DNA from 4 places in the Paenibacillus sp. GD4 genome. Region 2 is predicted to be linked to each of the others. Evidence: riboswitches for the same ligand, from Rfam matches in the RefSeq annotation. Region 2 holds a riboswitch; each other region holds the start of a gene.
The links. A riboswitch is a leader RNA that binds a small molecule or an ion and turns the genes downstream of it on or off. The one in region 2 is predicted to bind cyclic di-GMP.
Positions count from the first base shown of each region.

Region 1: linked by a shared signal. The riboswitch ahead of RAC89_RS04885 (hypothetical protein) and the one ahead of RAC89_RS26395 (methyl-accepting chemotaxis protein) in region 2 are both predicted to bind cyclic di-GMP.
Region 3: linked by a shared signal. The riboswitch ahead of RAC89_RS16050 (C40 family peptidase) and the one ahead of RAC89_RS26395 (methyl-accepting chemotaxis protein) in region 2 are both predicted to bind cyclic di-GMP.
Region 4: linked by a shared signal. The riboswitch ahead of RAC89_RS11390 (GspE/PulE family protein) and the one ahead of RAC89_RS26395 (methyl-accepting chemotaxis protein) in region 2 are both predicted to bind cyclic di-GMP.

Region 1 is NZ_JAVCYK010000001.1:1,033,501-1,040,914, forward strand. It holds gene RAC89_RS04870 (Gfo/Idh/MocA family protein) at 1-115, opposite strand, end outside; gene RAC89_RS04875 (helix-turn-helix domain-containing protein) at 261-1,115, shown strand; gene RAC89_RS04880 (DUF2935 domain-containing protein) at 1,187-1,999, opposite strand; gene RAC89_RS04885 (hypothetical protein) at 2,098-2,373, opposite strand; cyclic di-GMP riboswitch class I at 2,470-2,559, opposite strand; gene RAC89_RS04890 (MDR family MFS transporter) at 2,635-3,891, opposite strand; gene RAC89_RS04895 (YuzB family protein) at 3,977-4,198, opposite strand; gene RAC89_RS04900 (iron-sulfur cluster assembly accessory protein) at 4,236-4,538, opposite strand; gene thrC (threonine synthase) at 4,606-5,871, opposite strand; gene RAC89_RS04910 (LysR family transcriptional regulator) at 6,012-6,896, shown strand; gene RAC89_RS04915 (aldo/keto reductase family protein) at 6,954-7,414, opposite strand, start outside.
Region 2 is NZ_JAVCYK010000002.1:778,787-786,200, forward strand. It holds gene RAC89_RS26380 (Ger(x)C family spore germination protein) at 1-62, shown strand, start outside; gene RAC89_RS26385 (hypothetical protein) at 66-299, shown strand; gene RAC89_RS26390 (GerAB/ArcD/ProY family transporter) at 319-1,395, shown strand; gene RAC89_RS26395 (methyl-accepting chemotaxis protein) at 1,458-3,047, opposite strand; cyclic di-GMP riboswitch class I at 3,158-3,246, opposite strand; gene RAC89_RS26400 (Dabb family protein) at 3,426-3,737, shown strand; gene yicI (alpha-xylosidase) at 4,031-6,364, opposite strand; gene RAC89_RS26410 (carbohydrate ABC transporter permease) at 6,385-7,269, opposite strand; gene RAC89_RS26415 (ABC transporter permease) at 7,285-7,414, opposite strand, start outside.
Region 3 is NZ_JAVCYK010000001.1:3,317,733-3,325,146, reverse strand. It holds partial or broken gene RAC89_RS16065 (IS3 family transposase) at 1-609, opposite strand, end outside; gene adhE (bifunctional acetaldehyde-CoA/alcohol dehydrogenase) at 1,408-4,029, opposite strand; gene RAC89_RS16050 (C40 family peptidase) at 4,196-5,140, opposite strand; cyclic di-GMP riboswitch class I at 5,270-5,368, opposite strand; gene RAC89_RS16045 (nucleotidyltransferase domain-containing protein) at 5,844-6,554, opposite strand; gene RAC89_RS16040 (class I SAM-dependent methyltransferase) at 6,568-7,290, opposite strand.
Region 4 is NZ_JAVCYK010000001.1:2,416,710-2,424,123, reverse strand. It holds gene RAC89_RS11410 (DsbA family oxidoreductase) at 1-144, shown strand, start outside; gene RAC89_RS11405 (GntR family transcriptional regulator) at 276-944, shown strand; gene RAC89_RS11400 (ATP-binding protein) at 969-2,090, opposite strand; gene RAC89_RS31650 (response regulator) at 2,233-3,123, opposite strand; gene RAC89_RS11390 (GspE/PulE family protein) at 3,166-4,812, opposite strand; cyclic di-GMP riboswitch class I at 4,859-4,950, opposite strand; gene RAC89_RS11385 (dimethylarginine dimethylaminohydrolase family protein) at 5,145-6,134, opposite strand; gene greA (transcription elongation factor GreA) at 6,259-6,735, shown strand; gene RAC89_RS11375 (DUF72 domain-containing protein) at 7,011-7,414, shown strand, end outside.

The sequences.
Region 1 (7,414 bases), on a different contig from region 2:
TATCGCAAACGGCGAGAAGCTCCGACGTTTCCTTGTAATCGGTTGCAATCGCCTTGTAGAAGAACTCGGCTCGCCCTCCGACACCTACTTGAACATATTTCTTTTTTGCTGCCATATTCATTCTCTCCTTTCGTGATTAACCCATCTCTGAATCAAATCATAGCGCAAATAAATAAAACATTCGCCGCAAATGAAACCTTTTCGCGTCAAATGCCGCAAATTTTGTTATACTGTTCCTAGGAAAGGAGCGTTATGAGCCGATGCAATTTCCAAACCAACTCCGTTGCACAACGCCGGACAAGAGGATCGGGGTCGAATTCGATCGCCGCAAGGGACACTACACCATGGCCATTAACCACATCCATTCGCAGTATGAGCTCTATTACTTATTTTCCGGGCGGAGGAGCTACTTTATTAAAGACCGGTCTTACTCGGTCGAAGCGGGAGACCTTATCTTCATTCGCTCCGGAGAAGTTCATAAAACCTCGGATGTCGGCATACCCGAGCATGATCGAATCTTAATTTATTACTGGGAGTCCTTCTTCGAGCAGCATCCTCCGGAGCTTGCCGAGCTGCTGCGCTCTCCCTTTATGGCTGATGCACCGCTGCTTCGTCTCCCCCTGCATGAGCGCTTAAAGCTGGAAGGGATGCTGCTGGCCGTGCTCGAAGAAATCCACGCTGCCGCTCCCGGCTACGAGCTCGCAGTTCAGCTTGCCTCTACCGAGCTTTTGCTGCATGCCGCACGTTATCATCAAAAAAACAAGACGGCGCCAATGGAGCATGTCTCGCCGATGCATGAAAAAATATCGGAAATCGTTCAATATATTAATGCGAATTACGCCGAACCGATCAGCCTGCCTCTGCTTTCCGAGAAATTTTATGTCAGTATCAGTCATATCAGCCGCAAATTTAAAGAAATTACCGGCTTCAGCTTCACGGACTATTTGAACCTCAAGCGAATCAAGGAGGCGCAGCGTCTGCTTCAGCAATCCGAGCTCAGCATTACCGATATCTCGGAGCAGGTCGGCTTCGATAATTTCTCCCATTTCGGCAAAGTATTCAAGAAGCAGACCGGTGTCTCTCCCCGCACCTACCGCAGCTCGGAAAAGGGTTGAATCGGCAACGGAAAAAAGACCGGCGCCTTGAGCTCGCATTTGCGCTGCTCAAATCCGGTCTTCCTTATCTGTTATCCTTCCGTTCTCGGCTTGCCCGGGTCGCACTCCGGCGCTTTGGTGCCGGCCGTAAGCGAAAGCTTCGTCAAATAATAGCATTCCTCGCGCGCCATATGATCCGCCATCAGCGGTGTCAATACACCCAGCACCTCGCCGGTCAGCCTCATCTCTTCCAGCTCCCGGAGGAAGCCCTTGAAGAGCACCATCTCCAGCTCAATCTCCTTGTTGAAGCGAGCCAGTGCCGGAAACTGCGAAATGTTCGCGCGCATGTAGCCTGCCAGCTCAACCGCTTTCATGTAAAAATCGCGGAAATGCGATTCGAAGCTCTGGGCGGTTTCAATCAACGGCTTCTCCGCCATATCAAGGTCGCCGGCAATCGAAGCGGCATGCCCGAATGCATCCTGAAGCCATACCAGATGGTGGTGGATTTCATTATACATGGGAGCCGGTTGACCCGAAACGAGGAACCGGAGGACACGCAAATACTCCTCCACTTCATTGACCATATGGTTCAGAAAGCTCGGCGGCAGCTTAAGGCCAATCTTACCCGTAAGGTGTCTGCGCAGCAGATGGAGCTTGAAGTTCCTTAGATCCTGAGCGCGAGTATAGCTCTCCCGGCTAAGCTCCTGCAGCTGCGCTTCATCCAGCTCCGTCCTGGATTTTTCCAGCAGCTCATCCAGCTTCGCAATGTAAAACCGGGCACGCTGAATCTCCTGTACTTCATCCGGAGATAACGCGTCCTTAATGAACCGGGCATGATCGCCCGCAATCTGCAGCCAAAAGCGATGCTCGAATGAAGCCGATGCCGCGTAATCGGTCGGTTGCACAGGAATTCCTCCTATTAGGCCGGCTGAAATCTTCACAGCCCTAGTTTATCACCTAATATGTATGCAGGAGGCTTATCCATTTGAACAAACTTTTACTTCTACGCGTACCGAACCTTTTCCGTCCGGTAGCTTAAGTAATCAAACAGTTTGAGCAGCACATCATTACTGGCATCAAAACGCACGGAAAGCTTAACCTCACCGCGCCAATAAAAGGTAATGACATGATGACGCTGTCCCATCACCATCTCCAAGTCCCAGCAGGGCCGCGTCAGCTCGTATTCCTCCCGGTTGATCACCATTCTCGGTCCGTCGCCCGTCAAATACAAGCCTACGACGTCACTGCCCACCTTCGTACAAAACTCCTGCTTCATCATTATGTCCCTCTTTGCTTTTAGAATAGGTTGTCACACATACAAAGAACCTCCGTCCCAAGGACTGGAGGCCCGCATCTATACGCGAATCATCTTTCCTTCGGCGGCTGGCTGGCTTAACGCATCTTCTCCGTAGTAGCCCCTGTAGCTTTGCGTCACAGACTTTCGTCTGCTTTGCCCATATCGAGAACGATCGAATTTTGTCTTTTGTTATCCTTTCTTAGCATAAAAGATAGGTCTCACGGAATATATCAACCATAGTGCTCAATTTCTGGAATTCACGTAGGTCTTTAGTCCTGAATTAAACAATTGATTCCCTCTGGAATAAAAGTAAGAACCGCCTACTGTTACTATCGCCAATCCTAGGAATAACGGAGATCCGCCCCAGTGAGATAGTACAGCTCCCCCAATGATCGGCCCGATAAAGTGTCCCAGACTTGTGAACGACTGCGCCCCGAAGTAAGTCCCTCGCATTCCCTCCGGCGCCAGCCGGTCGATTAGGGCATTCGATGCAGGAAAGTTACATATTTCCCCCAGCGTAAAAAAGAACATCGATACCATGAACAGCAGCCACGAATCCGCAAAGGCGTACCCGATATTGCCTAGGGCAAACATGAGATTTCCAGCCACGATCGCTGCAAGCGGGCCGAAGCGCTCCCCGAACCTTGATACCGGTACCTGCAGCACGACTACGGTAATGGCGTTAATACTCATCAGCAAAGCGAACAGTGTCGCTCCGTCGGCTACGCTTCGCTCCACATATTGTGATAAGGTCACTGTCATCTGGGAATAGCTGATCGCTCCGATGATTCCGCCCATAATATACAATCGGAATACCCGGTCTCCGGTGATGACGCGCCATGCTGAAGCAACCGTTACTTGGCTTTTGTGTTCTCCTTCGATTTTTTGAATACCGAATCGCTGCAGCAGCAAGTAAAGACCTATAGCATATGCCAAATAAATGCCGGCGGTAATAAGGAAAGGCAGCCACGCCTCCATCGTACCGAAATACGCTCCGAGAAGCGGCCCTACGGCAACACCGACATTGATGGCAAGGTATCGGAGCGAGAATACCTTCAATCGCTTCTCCTTCGTCGTCACATCCACCATCAACGCCTGGGAAACCGGCTCGTAGAAGGCACGGCAAACGCCGTTGAGCATATTGAGCAGCAGAAAGGCTGCAGGCGATTTCGCTACAGCGAAGCCCATGAAGATGACGACCCAGCCGATCAGGGCGATCATCATGATCAGCTTCCGTCCGAGACGGTCAGAGAGAGCTCCTCCGATAAACCCCGCCGCCGTCCCCGCCAGAGAGCCCGCGCCGATGATCGCCCCGATGAGCAGCGGATTCATTCCATCTCGGGACAAATAGATGGCCAGGAAGGGCATGCTCATGGACGAGGCGGCGCGGGCCAGAATGGTACCGACGAGCAAGGTATGAACAATCGGATGATAGGCGTGCAGAAAGAGCAGGAAACGGGCAAAACCCGTTTTTTGTGCAGAGTCTATTTTAGGAAGCAATTTGTGCGTTCTCCTTTTATTGACCAACGGTTGGTAAATTGGAGATCATTATACAACAAAAAAAGAGCCCTGCACAGGCTCTTTTTCATTTGATGTATTTCTTCGCCTTCTCAATCGCTTCGTCTTCCGTAGCTCCGGTAACGTAGCGACCGTTTACGTAAATAAAAGCAAACCGCGAGCAGGGACCGCAGTAGGATTTGCAGCCTATCTTAATCTCCGCATCCGGCGCAAGCTTCTGAAGCTTGGGAACAGCGGTTTTCATTCTCATGTGCTTGCATTTGTCGCAAACCCGAATGTCGTTGGCCATACGGACCTTTCCTTTCTATACGCAGGGACAAGCCGAATTAATGGTCGCCGTGATTGCCTTTGCTCGGATTCGTTACGGCGAAGCCCTCCTGCGGAGTATAGAAGTAATCAATCCGAACGCCGTCCAGCAGCGCTTCGTTCTTTTGCAGAATCACATCGATGCCTTTATCGGTAGAAACGACAACGTCCTTCTCCGTAGGCGTATCCATAGCAAGACCATAATGCGCGTGGTCGCCGTGGCTGTGGGTAACATAGACGCGAAGCTTCAAATTTTTGTCTTCTTCCTTCTCAATCTCGGCCAGAAGGACCTTCGCCGCGTTGCGGGAAATTTTAACGTTCATCCTAGTAACAGCTCCCATGTGCGTTTTTCCCTATTGTATAGAAATGAAGACGGGAAAGCAACCAAGCTTAGCAATCGGTGTCGAATCCGGGCTGTATCCTCAGAGTCAGCTCTTCGACGCTCAAAGGGGTGCTTGCGGCGAGATCCGTCGCCCCGAGGTGCAGCTCCCGAATGGATTCGGTATCCTTCAGCAGATGTCCTGTAAGAATGCATACCGCCGTCTCTTCCCGGTGAATCGTCCCTTGCCGAACCAGCTGCCTTAAACCGGCCAGTGTTGCCGCGGAAGCCGGCTCACAGCCAAGTCCGCTGCGGTCGATGAGCCGTTTAGCCTGCAGAATAGCTTCATCGGAAACAGACAGCGTAACGCCGTCGCAGCCGTCTATGGCATAGCGAAGCGCCTTTCTCCAGCTGGGAGGATTGCCGATATTTAAGGCCGACGCCTTGGTGAAGGGCTTCGGCTCCGGAATGAGCTCCTTTCGCTGTGCCGTCAGCATCCGGGTAAAAGGACTTGCCCCCTCCGCCTGGACGATCGCGACACGCGGCTTCCGGTGAATGAAGCCCAGCTCATACAGCTCATGAATGGCTTTGCCTATGGCCGTTGCGTTACTGAGCGCTCCTCCGGGGACGACGATCCAATCCGGCAGCTGCCACTCTAGCGAATGGGCCAGCTCGATGAGCATCCCCTTCTGCCCTTCGATCCGGTACGGATTAATGGAATTGCACACATAGAGCCCCAGCTCCTCGCTATGCCTTTCACTGAACCGGATCCCGTCGTCATAGGTTCCGTCAAACGTAATGATTTCCGCTCCATAGGCCAGTGTTTGCAGCGCCTTCTCGGCGGCAACATGGCGGTTAGGCAGCAGGACATAGGACCTGCAGCCTCCCCGCGCGGCATACATGGCAAGGGAAGAGGCCGTATTGCCCGTGGAAGTGCAGGTAAACGTACGGTAGCCCTTCCAGCGGCCATGGGATACCGCCACTGTCATGCCGAGATCCTTGAAGGAGCCGCTCGGGTTCTCGCTCTGCGCTTTGAACCATACGCTCCGCAAGCCGGCATAATCGCTTATCCGCGGACCCGCTTCGTAGAGCCCCGTATTCCCTTCCAAGCGAGTAGTAATCCATGTATCAGGCAGCTCGGGATGGATCAGCTCCTTATACCGCCACACTCCGCTTGCAAAAGGGGATACCCGGTCCGATAGTCGGAGGTCGAACAAGCTCTTCAGCTTCTCCGTATCCACCGACCGAAAATCATGAACAATATCCAACACCCCTCCGCAGCCGCATAAGTAAGGATTGAGTACCGCCTCCGCGCCATACGTCCTGTCACAATTCATACATTGATACTTCATGTTTTGATGCACCACCCTTTTCTTAAGCTGGGATTACCCTTAGAATAGACGGTAGCAAATCATAAAACTAATATATCTTTGTTGTTATTTCATAAATTATACTTATGATTTAAAGGGGTATGTCCATGAATCTGCACGCACTTAAGCTATTTTACAAAACGGCTGCCTTAGGAAGTGTAACCAAAGCGGCGGAGGCGCTCCGCATCAGCCAGCCTGCCGTCACCGCTCAAATCCGCAAGCTGGAGCAGGAGCTGTCGCTGGCGCTTCTTGAGCCGAAGGGCCGCGGAATCCGGCTTACCGAAGCAGGCACTATGCTGTATCCTTATGCCTCCAGACTATTCGCGCTGGAGGCGAGCATGGAAGCTGCGCTGGACGATTACCGAAGCGGACGAACGGGCCGCGTACGCGTAGCGGCCACTTCGCTGCCGGCACATCAGCTGCTCCCTGTATGGATGGCAACATTTCTAAAGCAGCAGCCTGCCGTTGAGATGGAGCTGATCACGGTGAACAGCTCCTCCGCGATGGAACGACTCTTGCACTACCAAGCCGACCTCGCGATTATCGGAGGCAGTCCCGCGGAGCACCCCGGGATTACCGTGAAGGAGCTTCTGCAGGACGAGCTCATATTTATTGTATCGGCAAGCCACGAGCTTGCCGGGAAGCAGGTGACGTTTGCGGAGATGATGAAGGTCCCGTTCGTGCTTCGGGAGCCCGGCAGCTTTGCCCGCGAAGCGCTGTTCTCTCTCTGCAGGCTGCATGGAGCGGAGCCGCCTCGCGCCGCACTGCAGCTTACCGGTCTGTCCGAATCGATTCGCTCCGTAGCGGCCGGCTTCGGTGCGGCCTTCGTCTCCGCGCTGGAGGTCAGCGAACCGATCCGGCGGGGAGAGGTTTGCCGCGTACTGGTCAAGGACTGCAGCATGTCCAACTCGATTGCGTTATGCACACGGAGCGACAGGCTATTATCGCCGGCTTCCAGCTTGTTTGTCGAGTATATCCTGGCCCAGCCTTGACAAGGCAAAAAGAAAGCCCCTTGCGAACAGCCATGCTGCGCAAGCGGGCTTTCCATATTAAGCCAGAATGTCTTCGATTTCCTGCAGATCCGCCTCCGACAGCTTCACACCGGACGCCTTGACATTCTCATCCACCTGCTCAGGCCGGGAAGCTCCGATGATGCAGCTGGAGATGTTCGGCAGGCGCAGATTCCAGGCCAAAGCCAGCTGCGCCAAGGAGATGCCGTTCCGCTCAGCGATGCCTCCGAGCCTCTCTACCTTCTGCAGGAGCTCATCCTCCAAGTAACGGCCGATGAAGGCATTCGACTTCGGATCGGTGGCACGGGAGCCTTCGGGCAGCGGCGCGCCCGGCTTGTACTTTCCTGTCAGCACACCCTGCGCAAGCGGCGAGAAGACCACCTGGCCAACCCCTTCACGTTCGGAGACAGGGACTACATCCTTTTCGATATACCGGTTAATCATGTTGTACACCGGCTGGTTAGACACAATGCGATCCAGGTTCAGCTCCTTCGCCATAT
Region 2 (7,414 bases):
ATGCCAAAATTCGAAGACTCGGCACAACAACCAATCCAATCCAAGTCAAGGGCGGGGAATAAGTCATGTGGTCGCTGATCGGGATTATCGCTGCAGCAGCGGGAATCGTTCTTGTGGAGGGACCCGCATTATGGCGGAGTAAGGATACGAGAGAATTTCTGTGCTTTTCGCTGCTGCTGCTCACCGGGCTGGGTCTTAGTACGGCCGAAACGCTCCAGTGGAAGATCCCGAATCCGCTGGATGCTGTTGCCTTTGTCTTTACACCCGTAAGCGATATGCTGGAGCGATTCTTACAATGACGAAGCGGGGGCAGGTTCGATGATGGTGTCTGTTCGTCAATTTACGATACTTGCCATGTTCTTTACCGTGGGAACCACCATTCTAATCATTCCTGCCGGACTTGCGGCAGTTGCGGGCAACGATGCTTGGATGGCAGCAGTTCTTGGCTCTTTGGTTGGATTGGCAATCGTCCTCTTCTTTAATGCCGTCGGCAAACGGATGGAAGGGATGACGTTTGTTGAATATACGCATTCCCTTTATGGACCGGTTGTCGGAACAGTACTCGTTTTTCCCTTGATTTTCTTTTCTTTTATCGGTTCGGCTACCTTGTTATCCTATATCGGAAATTTCGTAACGACACAGGTTATGCCGGAAACACCGATCCAATTCATCAACATACTGTTTGCTGCGGTTGTCATGATGGGCTTGCGTTCCGGACTCGAGACGATTGCCCGGGCGGCGGAGGTTTTTTTTCCGTGGTTTATCATGCTTTTCATGATTTTCGTTGTCCTTATCATTCCGGATACCAAGCTCTCGAATCTGGAACCGGTTTTGAATACGAGCTTCCCCTCCATGGCCAAGGCTGTCTTAGCTGTAATTGGTACGGCATCGCTTCCAATGGTCGTGCTGCTGATGTTCTTTCCCAAGCACATACGCCATAGGGATCGGGCAAGGAGAGGGCTGCTCGTCGGATCGGCCGTCGGCGGCGTTGTGATTGTACTAATTACCTTGCTGTGCATCGCGGTAATGGGGGCGGAGAGCACGGCCCGGCAGCAGTACCCAAGCTATGTGCTTGCCAGGAAAATCAGTATCGCCGATTTTTTTCAGCGCATCGAGTCGATCTTGGCAGGGATCTGGATTCTCTCGATTTACTTCAAAATTACATTGTACTCCTACGCGTGTGTGACGGGACTCGCTCAAACGCTGAAGCTGAAGGACTACCGTCCGCTTGCTTTGCCCTTCGGCATGATCCTTGTCGTCATGTCGCTTGTCGTCTATCCCAATGTCGTGTATATGGCCGAATGGGACTCGACCATATATCCGCCGTATGCTGTAGCGCTCGGCTTCTTGTATCCCTTGTTGATCATGGCGCTGGGGGCTTTCAAGCGGAAATAAAGACGCGAAAACAAAACGTCCGCTTCCAAGAAGAAGCAGACGTTTGTTCATTCGGCACCTTCTTAGCTTAGTTTGAAGGCGGCTACCATATTTTTTAATTCGTGCGCCAGCTGAGCGAGGGATTGAGAGGTGGATGCCGTCTCTTGACTGCTGGCTGCCGCTTCCTCCGTCGCAGCGGAAATTTTCTCGATCGACTGCAGCACCTCCGTCGACTGAGCCGCTTGCTCTTCGCAGGCTGCTGCAATCTCGGATACTTTGCTCGCCGTGTCGTTCACGACAGTCATGATGGTTTGGAAGGCTTCACCCGTTTGCCGCGAGGCTACGGTACCCTCATTCACAGCGGAAACGCTTAGCTTGGTATTTTGCTGCATCCCCTTAATAATCACGCTGATTTGCTTTGTCGCTTCACCGCTTCTTTCGGCAAGTTTCCGTACTTCATCGGCAACGACGGCAAAGCCGCGGCCCATTTCACCCGCACGAGCGGCTTCGATAGCTGCATTCAGAGCAAGCAGGTTCGTCTGGTCCGAAATATCTTCAATTACATCGATGATCTCTCCGATTTGGTTGGAGTCCGCCTCCAGCAGCGCCATTTGACGATGGATCGATTCCATGCCTTGTACCGATCGGTCGATAACTTTCCCTCCATTTTGCGCCATGGACATGGTTTCCTCCGACAGCTCGGCCGCCTGCTCCGCACTGACGGCTACCGAGTTAATGGCTACGGACAATTCTCTGAACAGCTCGTTGATCGCTTGCGCCTCCTGAGCCTGTTCATTGCTGCCAGTAGCCACCTCTTCGGAGCTTGCCGAAATCTGTTCGGCTGCTGCAGCTACGCTTTCGGCCGAAGCGAGAATACCGCCTATGGTTCCTCTCATGCTCTGAATGGTATGATTCAGCGCCTCCGCCAATCTTCCAACCTCGTCCCGGGATTGAATATCAGCGGTTTCACGCAAATCACCATGAGCTACCTTATCCAAGATACCTAGAACACGATTGACCGGACGGCTGATCGATTGGGAAATCAAATAGCCAAAGCCGATACTTAATAGCAGTACCGCTAAGAATACGATAATCATGACATTACGAGCCGAATAAAAAGCGGCTTTGTTCTCATCGTTGATCGCTTTGGCCGTCTGGGAATTATACTGAATCAGATCGTTCATGATCTTATCCCGCTGCTCCTTCAAAGGCCCCACTTTATGTAAATAGATGGCATACGCTGCTTCATTATTGTTTTTTTGCGCCTCAGCAAGTAATTCCTTGCGCGCATCTCGATATTTCTGGTGGACGGGGTTGTATTTTTCAACCAAATCCTTCTCCCCAGGATCAAGCTCGGTTTGCAAATAATCGTTCATCAGCTTATCGGTGTCCGCGGACGCTTGATTGATCTCATCCAAAAGCTTATCGTTCATATTATCGTCCGTTGTAATCATCAGCTCAAGTAAGTTGGCTTCTTGTCGATAGGAAATGGTTTGCATCGCACTTAAGTATTGAATCGGCAGCAGCTTGTAATTATACATTTCTTTCGATGCGTTATTCATTCTTGACATGCCTGTGTAACCGATAATGCCGACGGTCAGCAAAGCTATCACACATAACAGAATCAAAAGATTGATTTTTACGCCGACCTTCAGATGTTTCATCATTTCCATGAATACCCCTCCGTTTGTCATGTTTGTCTTTTTGTCTGTTAGTGAGCTCATTCCGATCAAACCACCAAAAAAAGCCGCCTCTAATGGGCAGCTCTTTCCACGATCCCCCCAATGGTTGCCCGGCTGCCATAGCATAGCATGCTGCGTTAGGCCCGAAGCTTTGCGTCCTTGACTTTCGACAAGTTTGCCCTTTTCAATGGCATTTCTACATTTTACGACAATTATCGACCTTTATATTAGGAATATAGCATTAAATTCCTTGAAAATAAATGGTAAAGTTATGGTATTTCTTTAACTCGTCTTGCCGGTTCCATATCTCATCTGCTAGGATGAATTTGGAAGGAAGGTCCAACCTATCGTACGGGAGAGATGTTAATCATGTCTATGGGTAACGGCACGATACGCCATATGGCGGTTTTTACACTAAAGCATTCCAAGGACGCGCCGGAGACGGCTCGATTTCTTGAGGACGGCTACCGCATTCTAACCGGAATACCCGTTGTGAAGAACTTCGAGGTGCTGCGCCAGATCAGCCCGAAGACAGACTTTGATTTCGGCTTCTGCATGGAGTTCGACTCTCAGGATGACTATACCGCTTACAACGAGCACCCTGATCATGTTGCCTTCGTCCAGGAACGTTGGCTAAAGGAGGTCGCTCGATTCCAGGAGATTGACTTCATGAAGGCTTGATTGCAGCTTGCGGAGATACTGCCGGAGGTTGTCACCAGATCTGTAAAGTGGTGATTTCATCTTACGTTCTGCTTGAAGGGCACAATTTTGTGCCGTAAAGTGATTTTTTCACGTTTCATCGTGCTTCTGCATGTGAAACCTGGGCGCAAGGTCTGTGTTAGGTGATTATTTCGCCTTACACGCTTTTCGCCCGAAAATCTGTGCGCCTTAACGTGATTTTTTAATGCTACGCGCAAAAAAGGACTACTCCTCAAAGCCTGAACTACATAGGCCAAGGAATAGTCCTTCTTTCATTACTCTGATTCTTGCAGGAGCACTCGTGCCCGAACCGTCTTCCCCCATGCGGGAATGCGAAGGCTGCTGCCTTCCACTACGGCCTCCAGCCCTTCTACAGCAGCGATTTCTCCCATCCCCTCAAAGGCAATCGTAAGCGGCTTGCCGCTGCCTACCAGCTCAAGCAGCAGGCTTGCTCCTTCCCGGCTCACCGAAGCCCTCAGCTCAGCTGCGCCTGACACATCTCGTACCACCGTGCCGGCCGTACGGCCGTCCTCCAGCTCATACACCCGCAGCTCCACTTGATCGGCATAATCGTAGTCCGGTCGCGTATCCACCGCACCGAAGGCGATGATGCTGTTGGGCCGGACGAATAATGGCAGGCTGAGAAAACCGTACGTTTCCTTACGCCATCTTCCACCTTCCATGGTTTCCCCTGACAGCAAATGCGTCCAGCGTCCTTCCGGCAAGTAATAGCTTACTTCTCCTGCCTCACTGAACACCGGTGCCACAAGAAGCTGCTCTCCCAGCATGTACTGACGATCCAGGAACTCGCAGGTCGGATCGTCCGGGAACTCCAGCAGCATGGCACGCATACACGGCAGCCCCTGCTCCGCAGCCTGCGCCGCCGTCTCGAACAAGTACGGCATCAGCCGGGATTTCAGCTTCGTAAAGAGGCGCGTGACCTCCACCGCTTCCTCGTCGTACGCCCAAGGTACACGGTAGGACTTGCTGCCATGCAGTCTGCTGTGACTGGACAGCAAGCCGAAGGCCAGCCAGCGCTTGAATACGTGCGCCGGCGCGGTTGCCTCGAAGCCTCCGATATCATGGCTCCAGAAGCCGAACCCGCACAAACCGAGCGACAGACCGCCCCGAAGACTTTCGGCCATGGACTCGTAATCCGCGTAGCAATCCCCGCCCCAATGAACCGGAAATTGTTGACCGCCGACGGTCGCCGACCGCGCAAATACCGCCGCTTGCCCTTTTCCCAGCTTGCTCTCCAGCACGCCAAATACCACTTTATTGTAAAGAAAAGTGTAGTAATTGTGCATTTTCACAGGATCGGAGCCGTCATGATAAATCACGTCAGTTGGGATGCGCTCGCCGAAATCCGTTTTGAAGCTGTCCACTCCCATATCAATGAGTCCCCGCAAATAGCTTGCATACCACTCGCATGCCTCCGGATTGGTGAAATCGACCAGCGCCATGCCCGGCTGCCACAGATCCCACTGCCATACGTCTCCGTTCTGCCGCTTCACAAGATATCCGTTCCGTAAGCCCTCCGCAAACAACCGGGACCGCTGCGCAATATATGGATTGATCCAGACGCAGATTTTTAAGCCCTTGTCTTTCAAGCGCTTTAGCATGCCCTGAGGATCCGGGAACACGCGGTTATCCCACTGAAAATCCGTCCAATGAAATTCGCGCATCCAGAAGCAGTCGAAATGAAACACATGGAGCGGCAAATCCCGCTCCGCCATACCGTCGATGAAGGAATTGACCGTTGCCTCATCGTAATTGGTCGTAAAGGATGTGGAAAGCCATAAGCCGAAGCTCCATGCGGGAGGAAGCGCGGGTTTCCCGGTCAGCCCTGTATATTTGCCCAGAACCTCCTTTACCGTCGGGCCGTCGATAACGAAATATTCCATTGACTCGCCCTGGACACTGAACTGAACCTTCTTCACCTTCTCCGAGGCGACCTCAAAGGAAACCAGCTCCGGCTGATTGACGAGAACACCGTAGCCTTTGTTCGTAACATAGAACGGAATGTTCTTATAGGCCTGCTCAGAGCTGGTGCCCCCGTCCTTGTTCCAGATGTCCACGACCTGACCGTTCTTCACGAACGGCGTAAAGCGCTCTCCGAGTCCATACACCCATTCGCCTACGCCGAGATCCAGCTCCTCCCGCATATAAGCCGACCCTGCGGCATCCCGAATATATGCCATCGATTTCGCGCGGCTTCCGGTGATCCGCTCCTCCCCTCGAAGGAAATCGACCGCCCAGTCCGCTCCCTTCCGGATCCGGACACATAAGCTGCCGCTGGTCAACCGGGCTTCCTGCTCGTTTTCTTCAATCACCGTGTAGCTCCCGTCAGCTGCCGTCAGCTCGAATGCCGGCCCCCGATCGAGAATCCCCTCATGATGAATCAGCTTCACACCGATTATGCCAGGCATGGGAGAGTGGAACCGCACCGTCAGCAGCCCCGTATCCAGCATGCTGGATCGGCTCACAAGCGGTCTCGGCGAGACATAAGCCGTCAGCCCGTCCTCTCTCCGTTCGATCTCATGAGCCTGTACGGCTCCCAGTACTGTCAGTCCTTCCCGCAATAACCAGTTGCCATCCGTAAATTTCATGCCGTAACCAACCCTCTCTCTTATTCCTTTACCGAGCCTAGCGTAATCCCGTGGATGAAGAAGCGCTGCAGGAACGGATAAATAATTAATACCGGAATCATTGCGATAAAAATTTTGGCCGCATTCAGCGTCCGGTTGGACAGCTCGCTGAGCCGCTTCAGCTGCTCCGTATCCATGGTACTCGCATCGATCACGACGACCAGCTGTTGGATGTACGTTTGCAGCGGATATTTATCCGCCTTTGACATGAGCACCAAGCCGTTAAAAAACTCATTCCAGTGGTACACGATGCTGAACAGCGTAACGGTGGCAAGCACCGGCACGGCCAGCGGGATGAACAGCTTCACCAGCATGTACCATGGTCCGGCCCCGTCGACAAGCGCCGCCTCCTCCAGCTCCTTCGGCAGGTTGCGGAAGTAGTTGACAACCAGAATGACGTTAAACATCGGCACACTGTGTCCGAGCACAAGCGCCCAGATGCTGTTGATCAAACCAAGCGATTTCACGGTTTGGTACCAAGGAATCAAACCGCCGTTGAAGAGCATCGTGAATACGAGAACCCACATCAGCACATTGCGAAGCGGCAGCTCCTTGCTCGTTTTGGACAAGGGATAAGCCATCAGAACCGTTACCACAAAGCTGACGCCGGCCCCCAGCACGACCCGCTGAATCGAAATCCAAAAGGAATTGAAAAATTTGCTGTCGCCCATAATCTCTTGATAAGAATTGAGGTTGAAGCCCACCGGCCACAGCTTCACAAGACCGGCCTCAGCTGCTGAATTGGTGCTAAGCGAGATGGCGAGCGTATACCAAAGCGGCAGCAGGCATAGCAGCGCAATGCCGACAAGCAGTACCACCAGCAGCCCATCGAACACCCTGGAGCCAAGCGTTGCTTCTCTGACCATAGCCATGCTCCTTTATTAGAAGATACGATAATTAGCAAACTTTGAAGCGAGCGCGTACGAAATGATGATCAGCAAGAAGCTGATGACGGATTTGAACAGCCCCATCGCTGTAGCCAAACCATACTGCAGGTTAACCAGCCCCGTA
Region 3 (7,414 bases), on a different contig from region 2:
CATACACCGGTTGATTATGTTTCGAGTTGGTGGTTGCTTTGTATTTCTTCACTGTGCAAGAGCGCAGCCCCATCTCTTTCATCAGGCGAGCCACTGTTTTCGTCGAGATGGTATCGCCTTCTTCACGCAATTTGGCTGCAATCTTATCACTGCCGTAACGACGCTTGTAGGCATAGAAATGATGCTGGATTCGCTTCATCCGTTTCTTGCGAAGCTTTTCCTGTTCGCTTGGCTTTCGGTTCAGCCACTTGTAGTAACCGCTTCGGGAAACGCCCATCACAGAGCACATCTTCTCAACACGAAACTGGAAGCGGAATTTACGGATAAACGCGTAAATCAGTCTCGGTTTTTCGTGAAGAAGTGCATCGCCTTTTTTAGAATCTCGTTCTCCTCTTGAAGTTCTCGATTCATCTCTTCGAGCTTTTTGAGTCGTTCGTAATCGACAAACAGTTGCGACTTTTCACCCGTGTTGGTAAACTGCTTTCTCCACGCTCGAATGCTGCTTACAGGGATATCCAATTCTTTGGACACTTCGGCTGGGGTTTTCCCACTCTCTTGCATATGTTTTACGGTTTGACGCTTGAACTCTTCATCAAAATGCTGACGAATATCTCCCATGACACACCTCGACCTTTCAGTTTATTTTATTGTACCAGGTCGCTGATAGAGTGTGTCTACTTTCTAGTCTAGCTCCAGAATGGCAGAAGTGCTATTATTTTGCCTCTTCCCACTTTGCAACAAGGAAGCTGAGGCGATTAATCGCATTTTTGCAACTACCGGCGGAATTTCGGACCTTTCGTAGCGCGCAATGGCAAATGTGCCATTATTTGGCCCCTTCCCGCCTTACAACCAGGAAGCTGAGGCGATTAGTCGCATTTTTGCCACTACTGGCGGAATTTCGGACCTTTCGTAGCGCGCAATGGCAGAAGTGCCATTATTTCAACTCTTTCCGCTTTGCTGACAACGATCATAAACGGTTTATGGCTAGGAGTTATTGCTGTTATCCCCCCACTCAATCAATACAGCCGGATTAGCTGTATAAGATGCAGTCACTTTCCCTGCCACATTCACTCCATTGCTCCTCGCCACCCCAGCCCCCTCCTACTGCTGCAGCTCCACATCCTTCGGTCTGGGCAATAGGATCGTCCCGCCTATTCAGTACTTCATACCCCGGATGTAGGTACTCGAAGCTCCCCACCATAGGCCACCACACATGTCGCAAGAACATCACCTCTCCATGCCGTTGCCCTCGCTCCAATCTGCTGCGACGTTCCCCCTGTCTTTTCTCCAAATCAACCTCCTGTGAAAAATGAAAAGAACGCCCTGCCGCCGCTCCTCCAAAACCAGAAGCAGTACAGGACGTTCCTCGTCTCCATTTACCAGTATAACCCAATTGGTAGCATGTATCTACTCAAACCTTCCATAAAACGCCTTGCGATACACCTCAGCCAGCTCCGTGACAAGAGGCATCCTTGGGTTTGCGGTCGTGCATTGATCCTCGAACGCACGATCCGCCAGCTCCTCTACCCGCTTCTCGAACACAGCAGGATCAATGCCAAGATCGGCGAACTTCTCCGGAATACCGAGCTTCCGGTTCAGGTCCCGAATCGCTTCAATCAAGCTGTTTACGCCCTCCTCGGTCGTCTTCGCAGGCAGCCCCAGGAAGCGGGCAATCTCTGCATACCGCTCATCCGCCACGAAATGGTCGTATTTCGGGAACGAGGCGAACTTCGTCGGCTTCCGTGCATTATACCGAATGACGTGCGGCATCAGAATCGCATTCGTGCGGCCATGTGCGGTGTGGAATTCCCCGCCCCACTTATGCGCAAGACTGTGGTTAATGCCAAGGAACGCATTGGCGAAAGCCATCCCCGCAATCGTGGAAGCGTTATGCATCTTCTCTCGAGCAAGTGGGTCGCCTGTGGCATAAGAAGCCTCCAAATACTTGAACACCAGCTGGATTGCCTTCAGAGCAAGCCCATCCGTGTAATCGTTCGCCATGACGGACACATAGGCCTCAATCGCGTGAGTCAGCACGTCCATCCCTGTATCCGCTACAGCCGTCTTCGGCAAGCTGTACACGTACTCGGGATCGATAATCGCCACATCCGGCGTCAGCTCGTAATCGGCCAAAGGATACTTGGTGTGGCCGACCTTCTTATCCGTGATGACCGCGAACGAGGTTACCTCCGAGCCCGTACCGGACGTCGTCGGGATCGCCACGAACTTGGCCCGGCGCCCCAAGCGGGGATACTTATAGACACGCTTGCGGATGTCCATGAACTTCTGCTTCAACGAATGAAAGCTGGTGTCCGGGTATTCGTAGAACAGCCACATCGCCTTCGCTGCGTCCATTGGAGACCCTCCGCCTAAGGCAATGATACAGTCCGGCTGGAAGGCCGCCATCATCGCGGTGCCCCGCTCCACCGTTTCTACCGACGGATCGGGCTCTACCTCGGAGAATACCTCTATCAACACCGGTTTACTCCGCTTCCGCAAATAGTGCTCCACCCGCTCCACGTACCCGAGCTTTACCATGGCCGCATCCGTAACGATCATCACCCGCGTGATGTCAGGCATCTTCTCAAGGTATTGGGTCGAGCCCTTCTCGAAATACACCTTCGGCGGTACCTTAAACCACTGCATATTCACCGTACGGTAAGCGACCCGCTTCAGATTGAGCAGATGCACGGCCGTCACGTTCGCCGTAGTGGAGTTATGACCGTAGGAGCCGCAGCCAAGCGTAAGCGAAGGAAGGTTCGTATTATAAATATCCCCGATCGCCCCGTGCGTAGAAGGTGAATTGACAATGACCCGCCCGGTCTTGAGCACGGAGGCAAACTGCTCGATGACCGTCTTATTGTTCGAATGAATGACAGAGGAGTGTCCCATCCCGCCGTACGCCACCACCTCGGCGGCCCGCTGAATGCCTTGCTCCGCATGCTTCACCTTATAACACGCCAATACGGGACTCAGCTTCTCGGCGGACAGCGGATGCGCAGCGCCGACCCCCGTAAGCTCGGCAACAAGGATTTTCGTGTCCGAAGGCACCGTCACACCGGCCATCTCAGCTATCTTGACCGCCGGCTGCCCTACGATAACGGCGTTGACGGCACATTTTTCCGGATGGATGACAAGTCTGGATACGAGCTCCGTCTCTTCCTTGGACAAGAAGTAACAGCCCATTTCCTTCATCAGGCGCTTCGCCGCATCGTAAATCGGCTCCTCGAGAATGACCGCTTGCTCCGATGCGCAAATCATGCCGTTGTCGAACGTCTTCGACAGAATCAAATCCGTTACCGCCTGCTTCAGATCGGCCGACTTTTCGATGAAGCAAGGCACATTGCCCGGACCGACTCCCAGTGCCGGCTTGCCAGTGCTGTAGGCGGATTTCACCATCGAGGATCCCCCCGTGGCCAGGACCAACGCGACATCCTTATGGTTCATCAGCAGCTGTGTCGCCTCGACGGAGGGCGTCTCGATCCATTGGATGCAATCCTCCGGCGCGCCGGCTTTTACAGCCGCATCCCTAACAACGGCGGCAGCCGCCACGGAGCACTTTTGCGCCGACGGATGAAACGCGAATACGATCGGGTTTCTCGTTTTGACAGCAATCAGTGACTTGAACATCGTAGTTGAAGTCGGGTTCGTCACCGGCGTCACCCCTGCAATGACACCAACCGGCTCCGCTACGACACTGAAGTTCTCATACGGGTTTTCCTCGATAACGCCGACCGTTTTGGCATACTTGATACTGTGATAAATATATTCCGTCGCAAAAATATTTTTCGTAATCTTATCCTCGTATACCCCGCGTCCCGTCTCCTCTATTGCCAGCTTCGCAAGCGCCATGTGCCGGTCTAGCCCGGCGAGCGCCATCTGCTGCACAATGCGGTCGATCGCGTCTTGATCCAGGCTCATATACTCCTGCTGTGCCGCCTTGGCCCGTTCCACAAGCCGGTCTACCTGCTGCTGGACGGACACGTTCTCCGCCCTTTCCGTCTCCTGCCGTGCTTTGTTTACTGCCATCTCCATCCACTCCTCTATAGAAATGATCCTTCCTGATCACTATGTTACTTTTTTCACAAGGAAAGAACTATGAAGTTGCTCACACCGTAAATATTTTTTTCCTGCACAAAAAAGAAAAGGACCACCCTCAGGTGATCCTTCTCACATCCTATGTACCTTGCTCGAATCAATACGCCGAACCGCCGTACAAAAACCGGTTGTTCCACTGGGTTCCGCTAATCGAATCGATGCGTACGCCGCCCGAAGCGACCGAATACGTATGCAGCATTTGGCCGTCCCCGAGATAAATGCCTACGTGCGTAACCGGCTCCGTTGACTTGTTGATCCCTTGGTAATCCGAAGCACTGGAGCCTTTGTAGGACATGAAGAACATCAGGTCGCCGCGCTTCAGCTGGCTCCAATCGTTTACCTGGTTGCCCTTGCCCCTCACAAAGTCCGCCTGTGCCTGAGAATCACTCGGGAGCACCGTTCTTGCGCCGAGCCAGAAGATCGTCTGCATGAAATCAGAGCAATCGAAGGTGGAATCCTCCCAACGGGTAGAGCCGAATTCATAAGGAGTTCCCAAGTAAGCCGTACCGGAATTGATAATGCTCTCCACCCGCTCCGCCATAGGCAGGATCACACCGGTAACGGAGAAATCCGTTGCCAGATATTGCGAACCTGCGCTTACGTAGCCGCTCACTCCAGAGGCATCCTCCGCCCGGTACCAGGAAGCATTCACCTTCTCGATGACATAAAGACCCTCCCCCACCGGCAAGGAGCGGATAATCGAAGACGAAGTCGAAGGCTGCGTACGGAAATTCACTTTGGCGATCACTTCCGCATTCGATAAAACATCAATGTAAGTGCCGCTGGAGCTGACGTACCCAGTCAAACCCTGAGCATCCTGAATTTGATACCAATTGGGATTGACCAGCTGCAAGGCCGTTACCACTTCACCGGCTTTGAGGTAGCGCATGACATTGCTTGAGGTGGACGGCTTGTCCCGGAAACTGACGCTTTTCGTCGCCTTAAGCTTGGTAACGGTCTCGGCGGCCTTCGCCGCCTGCATCGGAACCAGAAGCATACACATCATAAGCATGGCTAAGCCGGCGATCCACATTTTTTTCATCGTTAATTCCCCCGAGTTGTTAGAATGTCCTACCCGATCCGGAGTTGCCTAGGGAACGATGTAAAAAAAGAATCTTCCGCTGCAACGCCGCGCGCAGACGTCTTGCGGAGGTCCTCTTTCCTTCGATCGTTCGACAGCTGGCTGGCAAGAAGAACACCGAAACCGGCGTTCTTCGTAGCCCCTATAGCTTTGCGCCGCTGATTTTCATCAGGTTTGCCTTTTCGGGACGGAAAGTGGAAATGCTTTGCATACTCTGAGTATAATTCGACAATATTTTTCCGGCATGTGTCCAAATGCGTATTTTTTTCCATGGAATATTTAAGTTTTATTGCCTATTGTGCTCATGTTAATTTTTGTAAGGGACTTATAAGGACTCCAAGTGCTTGAGAAGTTCGTTGATTTCACGGCGCTTGTCGTTCCTGGAGATTTACAGCATTGGGCAGCAGGGATCCTTAGGGGAGGTTAGAGAAATATAGACTATTGGTCCTATACATTCGGACATTTCGTATCCCGTTTCTTTTTTAAGGGGAGGTCATTCGTATCAATAAAAATGCAGTAGCCGTGTTTTCATTCGCCGGTTACCATATTATACCTTTAAATTTAGGAGTTTATATCCTTGAAGTCGTATCTATCGAAGGGCCGGTTGGAATTAAATCCTCTTTTAGACCTGATCTATATAGTTCCCCATACCTGCCCCCAGCCTCTACTCTTCCTCCCAGCATCCTTCGCTGTATCCCTCGGTAAGCAGTCCGCCGTACGGACGCAGCACTTCATGTAGCAGCTGTATGACCGGCTCATGCTCATCCTTGCGGTATAACTGTTCCAGCGCAGCGACCAACGAATTACTCAGCTCTTCGTCGAACCTCCGCAGCATACGCAAGGCCCACTTCCCGTCTCCTATCCATTGCCGGTTAGCTCTTAATACAAATTCATGCACAGAACCGATCAGTTTCCCAGCAATAAACAATCTCTCAGCTCGATCCCTGCTGCTTTGCAGATCAAGCAAGCCATTTGTGATGTCATACCTGGCATCGCTCAGCTGCTGCGTAGTCCACTCGTAGGGTCCGGCCTGCAGCGCATCCCGTGCCAGTCCGATAAGCTCCGCCGCCGAACCGTCATCCCGCAGAACCGCTCCTTCGGTGCACATACGCAGTATCGACGGAAGTCCCGACTCGGCTGCCGCCTCGATAAACATAGGAAAGCTGTCGCGGGTAACCACGAATGCCTCAATCAACCAGCCGTGGGCGGTGTACGTTTTGCGGAACGGATACGACCGCGATTCATCCAGGATAACCAGATCCAGATCGGAATCCGAGGTGTCCATGCCTTTCACGGCACTACCGGCAAGTATGGCTGCATTGCATTCGGGAAATTGCTTCTCAAGAAACCATTCCGCCGCTTTCAGGGAAGACACTCGGCCCGCCATCTTATCCCTTCGACCCCACAAGAACGGCTGAACCCAGGAAGTCTCTGCTTTGATCCATCATGTCCGTATACGTAAGCGAGGTGTGCCATACGGAAGCGTCAATATAGGCACCTTCACTTACGATTTGATGCTCATCCGGATGATTTAGGTCATCCTGCGCCGACAGCTCTTCCATAGGGGAGACGGAGAGACGAATGTCGGTGAAGCCCTGCGCTTCCAGAATCGCTCCCCATTCCTCTGCAGATAGCAGTTGGGCAATGCCTAGAAATTCCACCAGTTCGTCTTTAATGCCTCCCGTCACATCGTGAAGGCGGATCACTTCACTGTCATATAACATCCCCCCGGGCTTCAGCACACGGTAATATTCCGAAACGGCTGCCGATGCATCCGCGAAGTTGGTAACGGATTCGGCAAGGACAAGATCAAATTGATTGTCCCCAAAAGGAAGCCGGCAAATATCGCCTACCGCAAAATCTACCTTCACCTGCTGCAATTCACTGCGCTTTTTCGCCTTCTCAATCATCCCCGGTCGCAAGTCGACGGCATATACTTGAAAGCCCTTTTGTGCAAGCAGACATGCTGTACGGCCTGTTCCGCACCCAACCTCCAGAATGGAGCTGCCCGGCTGCAGCGGAATGGTATCCAGCATTTTTAAGGTAAAAGCGAATCCTCCGGGATGGGCGCTGCCTATTCCCAAATGCGTTAACATATCTAAATATTTCAAGGTTAATCCTCTCCTTCGCACACTACTAATAAGTAAATGCGCGGAGCGAGGAGATGGTTTGGGCGATTGCCTCAGGGCATCCGTCCAAACAATTCATAAGCGGCTCCATATGCTGTTGTAGAAA
Region 4 (7,414 bases), on a different contig from region 2:
CTGGACTTCGGACGTCAAGTCGGAATCACAGGCGTGCCGTTCTACATCATGAACGGAAAGTATGCTCTTACCGGCGCTCAGCCGCCGGAAACGTTCCTTCAGGTGCTGAAGCAGATACAAGATGAGGCGGTAGAAGAAAAGTAAGCTTATAGGAATGAAGCCCGTTCGGATCCGAGCGGGCTTCATGTATTTTGCGACACAGGAAACAAGTACTTGCACTGGGTATATATATGCGATATATTGCATGTAAACGATGTTTGTAGGAGAGCTTTATCATGCCGATACCGAAAAATTTTGCCTCGCCGATCCGCATGTCTGCAAAGGAACGCGCCTTCTCCCAGCTGCAGCGCTGGATCATTGAGGGCACCCTGCTGCCGGGAGAGAAGCTGCTCGACGCGGAGCTGGCGGAGTCGCTGGCGGTAAGCCGGACGCCGATCCGGGAAGCGCTGCAGCTGCTAGAGGTGCAGGGGCTCGTATCCATGCATCCCGGCAAAGAAACGCGTGTCACGATGATCGAGAAGGATGATATCCTGAAGATGTACCCCGTGTTGGCGGCGCTTCACGCACTTGCGGCGGAGCAGGCCGCTATGGTCGCGACGCCGGAGCAGCTGGAGGCCTTACGGGAGCGGAACGCTTTGTTCGAAAGAGCGATCCGCGCCGGACAGCCTTTTCAAGCGATGGAGGAGGATGAGGCTTTCCATAACTTGATCGTGGAAGTGTCCGATAGTCCTTATGTCGCTTCATTCAGTGCCTCGCTGCAGGTGCACGTCAGAAGGTTCAAATATGTGTTTCTTAAGGAGAAGCTGACGGCCTCGCTCACTTCTGTAGAAGAGCACGCGGAAGTCATCGCTGCTTTGGAGGCGCACAATACCGAGAAGGCGGCTGCCGCCATGAAACGGAACATCCTGCGCCCAATGAACGAACTGCATGCGCTGCTGTTATAGAAGAGCCGGGTCCTCCCGCCTGATCTATGAATGGAACGCTATTATCAGCTCAGGATGGGCGGCACCGATATCGCTGATTAGGCCGGACAGGACGTCTTTATCGAACGCCGCAGCGAAAATGTCCCGGTCCGGCCGGAAGGTGATGCTCGTTCCCGTTTCCTTCGTTACTCCCACTGTTACCAGGTCACTCTGAGGTATGCCGTGCTGATAATCCTGCCGTACAATTTTGCCTTCCCGCCGAACCTCTACAGACAGCCTCTCCGATAGGGCGTTGACCACACCCATAGTGATCCCCTTCTCCGAACCCGGGGAATGGTATGCTGCGCTGGCGTTTAGCCGGCTAAGATCAGTAAGGACATCCTGTACCCGGGATTTCTCCGTGCCGGGCAGGACATGCAGAGGGATGCCGCGCCCATTGTCAGCAATGGTGATCCCTCCGTCCGTTTGGAGGAACACGCCCACTTCACTGCAATAGCCCGCCTGATGCTCAAGAATGCAGTTTTGTAAGACGGCCCGAAACAGCAGGTGAGGATCGTACTCTCCTTGAGGTGCCCCTATGTAGGAGGCGACGTGGTTTCTGGTTTCCAGCATGTCGATATAATCGCTCGTATCAAGCAAGTCGGACGTTGCCGCCAACAGCAGAAGCAGGGGCAGGGAGCGATGAGGAGGTAGAGAGTACTTGCCGCCGCGGTCCTCCTGCACCAAAAGCCCGGCTCCGAGCAATGCTTTCATATGGTGGTAAAGCTGCCCCGTCGTACCCATCTGCAGACGCTCCACCAGCTCTGACCCGCTTAGAGGCTGAACCATGACGGACTTGAGAATATCAAGCCGCTGCTTGTGACTAATAGCAGCGAGCACTTTGGCGGCTTTCTCCCCGTCGAGCTCCAGAAGCTGACGAATCTGCCTCTCTTGGGGGTCCCAGCGGTAGCTTCGCTCTTCATCGCGGATATGGCCAGAATAATAAATAGTCCCCGCCCCGTCCTCCTCTGCCCGGATGCTTCCGAGAGCCGAATCCCTCTGCTCAAAACCTTCCTGAATCCTTTTGGAAGGGGAGGATCCTACAAGCTTGGTGACAAGCTGACGAAGATCATCCAACTGGAATTTTAGTAAATCCAGCTCTGCTCCGTAATCTCTGGCGGTAGCCAAGATACATCACCTCATCAAATTATTGAAATACGTAGTTACGTAACTACGTAAATGATAACATGAAGTGTTTTGTTTTGTAAATATATTCCTGGATGAATAAAAAAACGACCTTGAATTGAATTCAGGTCGTTTGGTGGGAGTGCTATTGCGCCATTTCCTTGGCTGCAGCCACCTTGCTGATCCCTGTGTGGATATCAAGCCAGCTGCTGAGCTGCCGGAAGCCGTCGAGCGAGAAGTGAACGATTTGTTTTTCCTTTCCTTCGCCGGACATTTCGATGACGATCTTGTTCTCGCTTTCGGTGCAAATGGCAATGTAATTCGAAGTTTCTCCCTGCGCCTCCTCCTGCCAATTGCACAGGTAACTGCTGGTAAAGCTCTTCACGACGCCACTCCCTTTGAATAAGTTAATGACTTTCAAACCGTCAGCTGCATGGCTTACCGCTTCCAGCGTCGGGGTGTGCCTACTCTCCTCCGCACAGCTAGGCGCCTCCGCCAGCTCCGACGCGGAGGTCTCTGCCTGAGGGGTCGCTACGGGTTCGGCAGCTTCCGAGGCTTCCACAGCCAGGGCCTCAGTCATAGCCTGCGCTTGCACTTCCGGCGTTGTCTCCACCGTCGCAGCGATAGCAGCATGGCTGTCCGACTCCTCCTCGGACGCCAGCGGCTTAAGATGCGGCATCGCGTACTTGCGAATGATCTCCTTCAGCCGCTCCGGGTTGAACGGCTTCATCACATAGCCTTTAGCCCCGGCATCCAGTGCGTCGAAGATCAGATCCTGCTGGTTGCTTGCCGAGCAGATCAAAATAACCGCTGTGGAATCGAGCTTTAGGATTTCCTTAATCGCATCGACGCCGTTCATCTCCGGCATGGTCAAGTCCATCATGACAAAATCCGGAATGAGCTCTTCATAGAGCTTAACGGCCTCACGGCCGTTGCTTGCCTCACCTACGACCTCATATCCGGACTGTCTTAAGCAATCGGCAACCATTCTTCGCATAAAGTTCGTATCGTCTACCACCAGCACCCGATAGGACATATTCCGTGGCCTCCTTTGTGTTTTCACTGCAAATTCTGTGCCTCAACCGCTGCTGATTTCACGCAGCACTTCATCCACTGTCGTAATGCCGCTGCGTGCCTTCATGAGACCGTCATAAAGCAGGGACTTCGAACCACTCTGCTCCAGCTGCTGCTTCAGTTCCTCCGGTTGGCGCCTCGATAACATCCAGCTTCGTAGTCCTTCCTCTGACGTCACCACCTCTTGAAGAGGAACATACCCCCTATAGCCGGTCTGCTGGCATAAGCTGCAGCCGCTGCCCCGGATGACCGTAGGCTTGCCGCTGATCTGGGCGGATACGAAGGAGCGGAAGTTTCCGATCAGCCCCTTGCTTGCCTTGCCGTCCTCCGGATGAAGCAGCCCATGGCTTTCGAATTGGGCGGCCTCCTCATCCGTGACCGGAACCGATTGGGCGCATTGCTTGCATACTCTGCGTACCATACGCTGGGAAACGACACAATGCAGGGAGGAAGCCGCTAAGTAGGGATCCGTTCCTCTATCCAGCAAGTGCTGAAGGGTCTCTGCGGCACTGCTGCCGAGGACACTCCCTATAATCAGCTTTCCCCCAGCTGCGGCGCGGAGCGCCATCTGCAGCATGCCCGGTGAAGAAAGATCATCGATGAGGATGGCGTTCGGCTCCTGCCTCAGCACGGAGCGGAGAGCCAGAGGGGCTGTGAGGCCGACTTCATCCTTCACTTCCACCTGCTGAACGCCGTCCAGCCTGCGCAGTACACGTTCCTCGACCGATGCGCATCGGAGCGTTTCTTTGTTCAGCTCCTCCATCAGCGTGTACAGCGTTGTCGTTTTGCCGCTGCCCCAAGGCCCTGAAACTAATATCAGTCCGGAGGGCCGTCGAATCGATTTTTCCAATTTATGAAGGTTCGGCTCGCTGAGCGATAGTTCGGAGAGCTTGCGGATTGCTTCCGAAGCATCGGTTACACTGACGAAAAGGCTCTCCCCCGCGGTGGTCGGCAGAGTGGAGAGACGCAGATCGACCGTCCTGTCCGCTACATGGACCCGCAGCGATCCTTCCTGAGGGAGCTTACGCTCCGAAGGGTCGAGCGCAAAGGCGTTCTTCATCCGTTCCGTCAGCCCAAGCTGCAGTTTAGAGGGCAGCGTTGTATGGGTTCGCATCGAACGGTCGATTTTGAATCGGACCCAAGCACCCTCATTCTGAGGCTCCAGGTAAATACCGCAAGCCGTTTGCCGAACGGCCTCCTCCAGCAATTGCTCCCAGAGATCCGTCGCATCCTGCATACCGTAGTGCCGAAGAACGGCTTGCTCGATTTCCGTTCTTGTCGCAAGACAGGGCTGTACCAGCAAGCCGGTTGTCATTTGGATGTCCTTAAGGGCCTCCTGATTCAGGGGGTCCAGCATGACCACCCTTAGTTTTCTCCCTTTGACCTCCAGCGGCATGACCCCGTGCTTACGGGCTAACGTCCCTGGGATCAGCTGCAGGGTTTGCTCGTCGAACTGAGCCTCCTCCATATTGACTACGGGGACGCCGAGCTGGAATTCGAGCGCTTCTACCAGCTGCCGTTCTGTGATAGAGCCGTTTAAGGTTAGCAGCTCACCCAGCTTTCGGGGCGTGGTCGCCTGCTGCAGAAGGGTCTGCTCCAACGTTTCCTTCGTAATCAGCCCGTTCATGATTAGAAGCTCGCCAAGTCGCATAGGGATCTCCTCTCTCTAGAAATGAACGCAAAAAAGCCAAGCACCTCCGAGCAACCCGGCTGTCCTGCCATCCCTGGGGATGGGGTAGACCCGTGGCTTTGCGTCCCCGACTTTCGTACGGGTTTGCCTTTGTTCCTTGTCTTGGCTTCCTACACACATCGTCAAATTTCACTTACTATCCATTGTACCAAAGCCCGTACTAATCGATATGAGGAGGGAGAATCAATTGTAACCGATACCATCATAGGCCTGAAGAGGGTCATGGCGACCTTTCAAACAAGGAATACAGTCCCCCCAGGAGGGACTTTTTTCCTTATGGGAGCCGATTGCTTTTAACATAAACTCCGGGTTAAGGGTAAGGTGACGCAGTGAATTCCGCCCCCCAGCTTATAGATTTCATCGACCTCTACGGGAATGACATCAATCCCATGTTTAGCAAGCAGGTCCATCGTACGAGCTCCGCTGCTGGAGAATAAGACCCTTCCAGGTTCGAGGGTCAGGGCATTGATCGTTAGGGGAGGATCCTTGGGATCTACATGCAGCAGCTCGATGTCGCGCTGGTGCAGCTCATCGAGGAACCAAAACGGCAGCAGCGCCGTGTTCACGAGAGCCTTGTGATGATCGATCGGCATAAAGGCTTCGTCCAGATGGATGATCGTTGAGGGCAAATCGATGACTAGGAGGCGAATTTGCTGCAAGGATAAAATGAACCGGATTTGCTCAATCCCCGCAGGGTTAACCCGTTCGGACCGGCCGATCAGCGCAGTGGCCGGATCCAGCATCATAAAGCTGCCGCCCTCTGCAAGGCCCGTTCCCTGAACCATGCCTAGGATTGGAATTCCCAGCCCTGCGAATGTCCGGGCAGCCAGCGGTGTCTCCCCATAGCGCAAATGAAGGGCTGGACGGGACAGGATAACACCTCCGGGTATTACCATAGCAAGGTCCCTCGTGAACATTCGCTCCGGGAGTCCATCGGAGGCTTCGTCCAGTGACAGGACTTCGATCCCCTCCTTCTTCAACGCTTGAGTCAAGCCGTCATATTGTGTTTGCAGCCGTTCCAGAGCAGGGAGCTCTTCTTGTCGGTAGTCACTAGGTGTGTTGCCCTTTACCTCTTCGTTGAATACAGGGCCGGCTTCGATTTCTGCCACATGGCGGTGCAGATGCAGCACTTCCCGGCCCGGACGATGCATCAGAATTTTGCCTATGCGGCCGATCTCATTCGATGCCCCCCAATAATCCCCCCATACTTCTCGAAGCATTTCCTTATCGTAAGAGGGCTTCGTCACCAAGTCCCTGGATAAATATCGTTTAGTAAGCTTCATAAGTGCAGTCTCATTCCTTTCCTCTCTTTTCAGTGTAACCACAGATCAACGGTTTCAGCCTAGGATTTGGGCAAAGAAGAAAGTAGTGGTACAATGGCAGGAGTATGATTATAGGAGATGAACCATGTTTAGCGAAGATGTTATTTTGACCAAAGAGGGGCTTGCGAATTTGGAGGCCGAGCTTGAGGAGCTCAAAACCGTAAAGCGTAAAGAGCTGGCCGAGCGCCTTAAGGTAGCCATCAGCTACGGTGATTTGAGGGAAAACAGTGAATATCATTCGGCGAAGGACGAGCAGGCGTTCTTGGAAACTCGTATCAAGACGCTGGAGAACATGCTTAAGAAAGCCCGCGTTGTGGAAGCCGGAGCCAATGATCTTTCGACGGTACAAGTGGGCTGCAAGGTGGTTCTCCATGATGTGGAGTTTGACGAGAAGGTGGAGTACCAGTTAGTAGGTCCGGCCGAAGCGGATGTGGAGAGCAACAAGATCTCGTACGAAAGTCCCCTGGGCAAGGAGCTAATGGGTAAGTCAGTCGGTAGTAAAATCAGCGTTCCGGCGCCGTCCGGGATTATCGAATATGAGCTGTTAGAGATCAAGCTGTAGGCAAAACAATCCAAATCACTCCAAATAGGGGTGATTTTTGTTTTTAACGGTTTTTGTTTGGGAGCCGTTGACAGGCTTGGCGGGCGTTGGATACGATGGTGCATAAGATATGGCTTTCAAGCACGCCTGAAGGTCGAGAAGCCGGGCGGCGCGGATGAGCTGCTGACGGCGCTGGAACCATGTGATGCATCAGCGCCAGACACGGGCTTATGGCGTACTATAGCGAGGAAGAGAACTATCGGACGATGAAGCGAGAATCGGGAGGGGATGAAAGGGTGGAAGAAAAAGGAGAAAAAGACACATGGGCAATCGGCAGAGCCGCAGAGCAGGTCCTGATCGGACTTGCCGGATGGGGCGACCACGATTCGCTCTATGCGGATACGGGCGTGACCGGCAGGGATAAGCTCCGGGCGTACAGCGGGCATTTTCCAGTGGTCGAGGTGGACAGCTCCTTCTATGCGATCCAGTCCCCCGAGACCTTCGCCCGGTGGGCTGAGGAAACGCCGCCGGGCTTCCGCTTCGTAGTCAAGGCTTACCAGGGGTTAACCGGCCACCAGCGGGGGCCGGAGATGGTGCGCCGCGCGCTGGCGGCGCTGAAGCCGGTGGATCCGCACCGCCGCGGGGTGCGGCCTTCTCCCGCTGCGGCCCCCCCGAGCCGCAGCGAGCTGTTCCGCGCGTT